Linked DNA regions of Algoriphagus sp. Y33. The protein of the gene in region 1 interacts with the protein of each later gene in a pairwise test. Links are inferred from orthologs where the notes say so. Each region holds a gene or a part of one and is shown in the gene's direction. Other genes may lie near its edges.

Region 1 (4,321 bases):
CCAGGGTATTGCCGATAGGTTAAATACTTAGAGGTAGAGCGGCCAGAGATGATTTCATCTCGAAAGATTACAAGCGGGAGTAGCTCAGTTGGTAGAGCGGCAGCCTTCCAAGCTGCAGGTCGCGGGTTCGAGCCTCGTCTCCCGCTCTTTGTTTCCCCTAAGGATTACCTTAGGGGGGCATAAGAGTCTAAGCCGACGTAGCTCAGGGGTAGAGTACTTCCTTGGTAAGGAAGGGGTCAGGGGTTCAAATCCCCTCGTTGGCTCATTTCGGCTTAATAAGGAAAAAAAAATTAATATATCTTTAAACTTAAACTGAGGATTTTCACGCATGGCAAAAGCACAATTCGACCGTTCCAAGCCGCACGTTAATATCGGTACGATTGGTCACGTAGATCATGGAAAGACCACTTTGACTGCTGCCATCACTACCGTACTGGCTAGTAAGGGTCTATCTGAATTAAGAGACTTTTCTTCTATCGATAACGCACCGGAAGAGAAAGAAAGAGGTATCACCATTAACACCTCTCACGTAGAATATCAAACTGAAAACAGACACTACGCTCACGTAGATTGCCCTGGTCACGCTGATTACGTTAAGAACATGGTAACGGGTGCTGCCCAAATGGACGGTGCTATTCTAGTGGTAGCAGCTACAGATGGACCTATGCCTCAAACTAGAGAGCATATCCTTTTGGCCCGTCAGGTAGGTGTACCTCAGCTAGTAGTATTTATGAACAAAGTGGATATGGTGGATGATCCTGAGCTTCTTGAGCTTGTGGAGATGGAAATCAGAGAGCTACTTTCTTTCTATGAATTTGACGGTGACAATATCCCGGTAATCGCTGGTTCTGCACTTGGTGCATTGAATGGTGAAGCAAAGTGGGTTGATACTGTAATGGAATTGATGAATGCTGTTGATTCTTACATTCCACTTCCTGAGAGAGCTATTGACAAAGACTTCTTGATGCCTGTAGAAGATGTGTTCTCGATCACTGGTCGTGGTACTGTAGCTACCGGTAGAATCGAAAGAGGTGTTGTAAACTCCGGAGAAGCAGTTGACATCATCGGTATGGGTGCTGAAGGCCTTAAATCTACTGTTACCGGTGTTGAGATGTTCCGTAAGATCCTTGACAGAGGTGAAGCTGGTGATAACGTGGGTCTATTGCTAAGAGGTATTGAAAAATCACAAATCAAGCGTGGTATGATTATCTGTAAGCCAGGATCTGTGAAGCCTCACTCTCACTTCAACGCTGAAGTTTACGTTCTTTCAAAAGAAGAAGGTGGACGTCACACACCATTCTTCAACAAATACCGTCCACAGTTCTACCTTAGAACTACAGACGTGACAGGTGAGATTAAACTTCCTGAGAACGTTGAGATGGTAATGCCTGGTGATAACGTGACTATCGAAGTTACATTGCTTAATGCAGTCGCTCTTGAGAAAGGTCTTCGTTTTGCTATCCGTGAAGGTGGTAGAACAGTAGGAGCCGGTCAGGTTACAGAAATTCTTGACTAATCATCAATCACTGATTGACTATTAATACAATGCGATCTCAAATTATTTTGGGATCGCATTTGTTTCTTTAGTAATCAATACCTAATTTTGCGTTCCCTTTAGCGGGACGTTCATTTACACGGGCATAGTTCAACGGCAGAATAGCGGTCTCCAAAACCGTTGATGGGAGTTCGAATCTCTCTGCCCGTGCCAGTAAGTTAAGTACACTATGAATCTAAAAAACTTTGTCCTGGAATCATATGATGAAATGAAGAATAAGGTCACTTGGCCAAAATTCTCTTTTCTTCAAAACAGTGCAGTATTGGTGTTGGTCGCTTCCTTGATCTTTGCCCTATTTATAGGGGTGGTGGATCTGGGATTTGAAAACATCATGACATGGTTTTATGATTTATTCTAATTGAATTGACATTACAGAATGGCTGAACATAAATGGTACGTACTCAGAGTAGTAGCGGGACAGGAGAAAAAAACTAAGACCTATTTGGATAATGAAATTACCAGACAGGATATTGGGGATTTTATTCCTGAAGTCTTAATACCCTCCGAGAAAGTATATGAGATGCGTAACGGTAAAAAGCGTGTCCGAGAGAGAAACTTCTTTCCCGGATATGTTTTAGTTAATGCAGATCTCTCCAATGGTGAGGCCAATCACGTAATTACAAGTATTCCGGGAGTAATCGGTTTCTTAGGATCTAACTCAGGCGGGGCTTCCAAAACCCCTGAGCCACTTCGTCAGTCAGAAATCAACCGTATCTTAGGTAAGGTGGAAGAGATTGACGAGTTCGCAGAGAAACTGGATACACCATTTATAGTCGGAGAGACTGTCAAAGTAATGGACGGTCCTTTCAGTGGATTTACCGGAACTATAGAGGAGATATTTGAGGAGAAGAAAAAACTTAATGTTATGGTTAAGATTTTCGGCCGAAATACTCCTGTTGAATTAAACTTTATACAAGTAGAAAAACAAGACTAAGCAATGGCTAAGGAAATCACTGGTTATTTAAAACTACAAGTGAAAGGTGGCCAGGCAAACCCGTCGCCTCCAGTAGGTCCGGCTCTTGGTTCCAAGGGTCTGAACATTATGGAGTTCTGTAAGCAGTACAATGCACGTACCCAGGATAAAATGGGCCAAGTGCTTCCTGTATTGATTACGATCTATTCAGATAAGTCTTTTGACTTCGTAGTAAAAACACCTCCTGCGGCAAATTTGTTGCTAGAGGCTGCGAAAATTAAAAGCGGATCTGCCGAGCCAAACCGTAAGAAGGTAGGATCGGTGACCTGGGATCAGGTTAAGGAAATAGCGGAGGTTAAAATGCCTGACCTTAATGCTTTCAAAGTGGAGTCGGCTATGAAAATGGTGGCTGGCACAGCACGAAGCATGGGAATCACAGTATCTGGTAAAGCCCCTTGGGAAGTATAAATAAAAAACAATGGCTAAGTTAACAAAAAAGCAAAAAGAAGCTCTTTCTAAGTACGACCCAAGCCAAGTGTACTCCCTGGAGGCAGCTTCTACTATCGTGAAGGATATTACTATGACGAAGTTTGACGCTTCTGTAGATCTTGACATCCGTCTGGGTGTGGATCCACGTAAAGCTGATCAAATGGTAAGAGGCGTAGTTGCGCTTCCTCATGGTACAGGCAAAGACATCAAAGTATTGGTTCTTTGTACTCCTGACAAAGTAGCAGAAGCAACCGAAGCAGGTGCAGATTACGCAGGCTTGGACGACTATATAGCTAAAATCGAAGGCGGATGGACTGACATTGATGTCATCATCACTATGCCTAACGTAATGGCGAAAGTAGGTAGATTGGGTAGAGTATTAGGACCAAGAGGTCTTATGCCAAACCCTAAATCAGGAACTGTTACTCTGGATGTAGCTAAGGCGGTAAGAGAAGTAAAAGCGGGTAAAATCGATTTCAAAGTAGATAAATTTGGGATTATTCACGCGGGTATAGGTAAAGCATCCTTCACTGCTGCGCAGATCGAAGAAAATGTTAAAGAACTTATCCTTACTATTTCTAAGCTGAAGCCATCATCTTCTAAAGGAACGTATTTCAAGAGTATTCATTTATCCAGTACGATGTCTCCTGGGATTGCAGTGGACAAGGGTAGCATTCAAGGAATTTAATCATGACTAGAGACGAAAAAAAAGTAATAATCGACGGTCTTACTGAGAAATTTAAAGAAAACCCTTTCTTCTATATCACTGATGCTTCAGGATTTTCTGTAGCACAAGTGAATGCATTCAGAAGAGCTTGTTACGAAAAAGGAGTGGAGTACAAAGTGTACAAAAACACCTTGGTGACGAAAGCATTGGAAAATTTAGATGCCGACTTTACGGAGTTGTCAGATAAAGCATTGAAAGGATTCTCCGGAATTATATTCTCAAAAGAGACGAGTAATCTTCCAGCAAATGTATTGCTGGATTTCAGAAAAAAATTAGGTAAAAAAGCAACTAAGCCAGCATTCAAAGGCGCCTCTATCGATGCAGATATTTTCATCGGTGAAGAGAACCTAGAGATGTTATCTAAGTTGAAGTCAAGGGAAGAATTGTTGGGCGATCTAATCAGCTTGCTACAGTCTCCTGCGATGAATCTTATCTCAGCATTGCAAAGTGGCCAGAACAATATTACTGGTGTGCTTAAGACGCTTGCTGATAGAGAAGAAAAATAAGTTAAAAAAAATCATTCAAATAAATATTAAATTTCAAATACAATGGCAGATCTTACGCAACTTGCAGATCAGTTGGTAAACTTGACTGTAAAAGAGGTTAAAGAATTGACAGATATACTTAAGGATCAGTA
Region 2 (4,168 bases), 240 kb from region 1 along the record:
AGTTTAAACAATCAGAGGCAGTCAGAAGACTGCATTGCATCCCGGCACAAGTCTTCTTCTCCTACCTCATTGCGAGGAGGCACGACGAAGCCTGCCTTCCGCAGGCAGGCAATCTCATTTTGGTAAGCACAGAATCTTTTACAACATGTGCAATGAGCTAAAACGGGATTGCTTCCCCGACTCATCGGCGCAGGCTGTTCCTCGCAATGACGGAACCCAAAAGTCTTTCTAAAGGGATTGCTTCGTTCCTCGCAATGACGCCAAAGTTGATGACTGCGACTTACTACTGCGACTGATCACTGCGACTGCAAACTATCCCAAGCTTCTTTCACCAGATCCATCTCAAAGCCCTTGTTTATCAGGTATTGAGTGACTTTGAATTTCTTTTTGTAGTCATCAGCTTCATGCGTGCTTTCCCACTTTTTCTCGGTTTGGGTCAAAAGGGTATCGAAATATTCCTCCGGATCGATTTCGGAAATTCCCTTTCGGATGAGTTCCTCGGAAATTTCCCGCATTTTCAGCTCCATTCGGATGCGGTTTCTCCCCCATTTTTTCAGTCTGAATTTGCCTCTGGCAAAGGCTCTTGCATAGCGCTCTTCATCCACAAATTCTTCGTCAATCAATTCAGCGATTAATTGCTCAGCAAGCTCATCCTTTATGCCTTTTTCGTAGAGTTTGCGACGGATTTCCCAAGGGCAGCGATCCTGATAGGCGCAGAAGGTTGTGAGCTTTTCAAAAGCTTCCTCCCGGGACCAGGAGTTTTTTCCTGACTCATTTGGCTTATATTTTCCCCAACTGGACATTTTCCGTAATTTTAGACCAAATTATCCCTAGTTTCTTTTTTATCAAACCTTATTAAATTTTCAAAACACATTATGCGTAAGAAAATCGTAGCCGGCAACTGGAAAATGAACATGACTTTCGAAGAAGGTCAGACCCTTACTTCCGAAATATTAAACATGATCAAGGACGAGCATTCCGGAGATGCTATCGCAGTACTTAATCCTCCTTTTCCCCATATTTTCCCTGTTAAAAAACTCATAGGAGAATCAAAAAGTGTGTTTATTGGAGCTCAGAACTGCTCTGATAAAGAAGCAGGGGCATTTACAGGAGAGATCTCTGCCAAGATACTAGCTTCTTTTGGCGTGCAATACGTGATCATTGGACATAGTGAGCGTCGGGAATATTTCAAAGAAGGCAATGAAATGCTTGCCGCAAAAGTGAAGCTTGCTTTGGCAAATGGCTTGATTCCAATCTTCTGTTGTGGAGAATCCCTTGAGGTTCGAACTGCCGGTACACATGAGCCAAATGTGAAATTTCAGTTGACAGAAGGTCTTTTTGACTTAAGTCCTGAGGATTTTTCTAAAGTTGTGATTGCTTATGAGCCGATCTGGGCTATCGGAACAGGTAAGACTGCCAGTTCTGAGGAAGCCCAGGATATGCATGCAGCCTTGAGAAGACACATCGCTTCCAAATATGGAAAGGACATCGCAGATAATACGTCAATCCTTTATGGAGGTAGCTGCAATCCAAAAAATGCGCAGGAGCTTTTTGCTAAGCCTGATGTAGATGGCGGATTGATCGGTGGAGCATCACTGAAGTCTCGTGATTTCGTAGATATTATCAAATCCTTCTAATAAAAATGGATTACCTGGAGTTTAGAATCAAGTGCCTGGAAGAATTCCGGGAAATCCTTATTGCTGAATTATCTATGTTGGGCTTTGATTCCTTTCTCGAAACTGAGGAGGGAATCGATGCTTATACACTGGAATCTGATTTTGACCGTCAGTCCTTTGATGAGGTGATAGCCCAGTATAAAGAGAAGGCCGAAATCACCCTGGAAGAAGGTGTAATGCCCAAGGTCAACTGGAATGAAGAATGGGAGAAAAATTATGATCCTATCGTTGTGGACGACCTCGTGTATGTGCGGGCTTCTTTTCACCCAAGCAAACCTGATTTTAAGTATGAGATTGTGATCAATCCAAAAATGTCTTTTGGTACTGGGCACCATGCTACTACCTTCCAGATGCTTCGTCATCAGGGGGAAATCGATCACTTGGGTAAAAGAGTGTTGGATGTGGGATCGGGTACAGGAATCCTCGCTGTGATGGCGCATTTGCTTGGAGCCAGTGAGGTCAAAGCGTTTGATATTGATGATTGGTGTGTGGATAATGGAAACGAGAATTTTGACCTAAATGGATTGACTACCCGAATGGAATTGGGGACGATCCGGGAAGTGAATCCGCTAGGCGAGTTTGACATCGTCTTGGCCAATATCAATAAAAATGTCCTTTTGGATGAAATGAGCATTTATGTGGATTTGCTGAAGGCCAGCGGTTACTTGTTGCTCAGTGGCTTTTATACAGAAGATATTGAGGATTTGAACGATTGCGCAAGACCCTTGGGATTGGAATTGATCTCTCAGCAAAGCAGGGATAATTGGGCTGCGTTGATTTTGCGGAAGGTTTGATAAGATATTAGACTTAAGACAAATAGAATTGAGAATCGGTACCTTACAACTTTAATACCTTACAACTCAAGTGACAGAATTGATTATTTACGCCGCCGTATTTGTGTTATTGACAGGGCATTGTCTCTTTGCGGGGAGGATGTACCGTGCTGTTCATGAGGATACCGGACTGACATTAGCCGAGCGGAATGATTGGAAACTTAAAGCGCTTGTTTTTCCGGTTTATTTTTGGGGAAAATACAAGAGGGAAAAAGGCTAGCTTTTTTTGGTTTGGAGTAAACTTTTAGGCTTCCATAGCCGATTATAGAACCAATACTTTTAATTTATAAATCACAATAATCTTAGTTTACTAAATTAGCTTCATGGAGTACCTCTGGAAACAAAAGCCCAAAACCTCACAATTGGCAATAGATCGCCTGAGCAAGGAGATCAATGTCAATCCAACATTGGCAAACATGCTGATTAATCGTGGAGTGGGCAGTTTTGAACAGGCAAAGAGTTACTTCCGGCCATCTTTGGTTCAGTTGCACGATCCTTTTCTGATGAAAGATATGGCTGAGGCTGTGGACAGAATCCAGGAGGCGATTGCAGGTGAAGAGAAGATCATGGTTTATGGAGATTATGATGTGGATGGTACCACCGCAGTGGCACTGATGTACGGTTTCCTGAAGACGTTCTATCCCGATGTGGTTTTTTATATCCCTGATCGCTATAAGGAGGGCTATGGCATATCGGAAAAAGGTGTTCGATTTGCCGCTGAGAATAATATTAAGTTGATCATTGCGCTGGATTGTGGTATTAAGGCTATAGAGAAGGTTGCTTTAGCCTCACAGCTAGGAATTGATTTTATTATCTGCGATCACCACACTCCGGGAGATGAACTGCCCGCTGCTGTGGCAGTCTTGGATGCCAAACGCAGCGATTGCAATTATCCCTACAAAGAACTTAGCGGTGCCGGTGTTGGCTTCAAATTGATCCAGGCTATAGCTGCAAAACGTGGAATCGACAGTTCTCAGTTGGATGCCTATCTGGATCTGGTAGCAGTAAGTATCGCGGCGGACATTGTTCCGATCACCGGTGAAAATAGAATTCTTGCTTATTATGGACTCGATCGGATAAATAATACACCCCGTCCGGGATTGAAAGCCTTAATGTTGAGCAGCAATTTGGAAAAGGACATAGGCATCTCTGACGTGGTATTCAAAATTGGCCCGAGAATAAATGCTTCAGGAAGATTGGAACATGCCAAGGCATCCGTGGAGTTACTTATTTCTTCAGATTTGGAAGGGGCGATGGAACGGGCCAAAGTCGTGGACGAAGTGAATGCCACCCGAAGGAATTTTGATGAGAACATCACAAAGGAAGCCTTTGAGATGATTGCTTCCCGCGAAGAACTGACCATGTGGAATTCTACTGTGCTTTTTAAAGAGGATTGGCACAAGGGCGTAATCGGAATCGTCGCCAGCCGCTGTATTGAGAAATACTACAGGCCCACGATCATTTTGACGGAGTCAAATGGAAAAGCCACCGGAAGTGCTAGATCTGTGGTGGATTTTAATATTTATGAGGCAATAGAAGAATGCGCGGATTTACTGGATCAGTTTGGAGGTCATATGTATGCGGCTGGATTGACGCTTTCTGTGGAGAATGTTCCTGCTTTTCAAGAGAAATTTGAGGCGGTGGTAAAGAGTAGAATCG

The links.
Region 2: the proteins of rplK (region 1) and prmA interact in binary tests that used the Escherichia coli proteins (3 or more experiments, as listed by UniProt). The link is inferred for Algoriphagus sp. Y33 from one-to-one orthologs.

The regions. Positions count from the first base shown.
Region 1 is NZ_CP061947.1:4,668,454-4,672,774, reverse strand. Bases 1,221-4,214 are described here. They hold rplK (50S ribosomal protein L11), read left to right. Parts: upstream 1,221-2,492; coding sequence 2,493-2,936; downstream 2,937-4,214. Other genes in these bases: rplJ (50S ribosomal protein L10), read left to right, coding at 3,648-4,190; rplA (50S ribosomal protein L1), read left to right, coding at 2,947-3,645; nusG (transcription termination/antitermination protein NusG), read left to right, coding at 1,932-2,489; secE (preprotein translocase subunit SecE), read left to right, coding at 1,725-1,913; tuf (elongation factor Tu), read left to right, coding at 1,221-1,516. Outside these bases: more of tuf, read left to right, coding at 329-1,220; rplL (50S ribosomal protein L7/L12), read left to right, coding at 4,233-4,321. UniProt on the Escherichia coli protein: Forms part of the ribosomal stalk which helps the ribosome interact with GTP-bound translation factors.
Region 2 is NZ_CP061947.1:4,905,730-4,909,897, reverse strand. Bases 716-3,556 are described here. They hold prmA (50S ribosomal protein L11 methyltransferase), read left to right. Parts: upstream 716-1,642; coding sequence 1,643-2,470; downstream 2,471-3,556. Other genes in these bases: recJ (single-stranded-DNA-specific exonuclease RecJ), read left to right, coding at 2,833-3,556; tpiA (triose-phosphate isomerase), read left to right, coding at 876-1,637; ID165_RS19985 (regulatory protein RecX), read right to left, coding at 716-803. In the rest of the region: more of ID165_RS19985, read right to left, coding at 297-715; more of recJ, read left to right, coding at 3,557-4,168. UniProt on the Escherichia coli protein: Methylates ribosomal protein L11.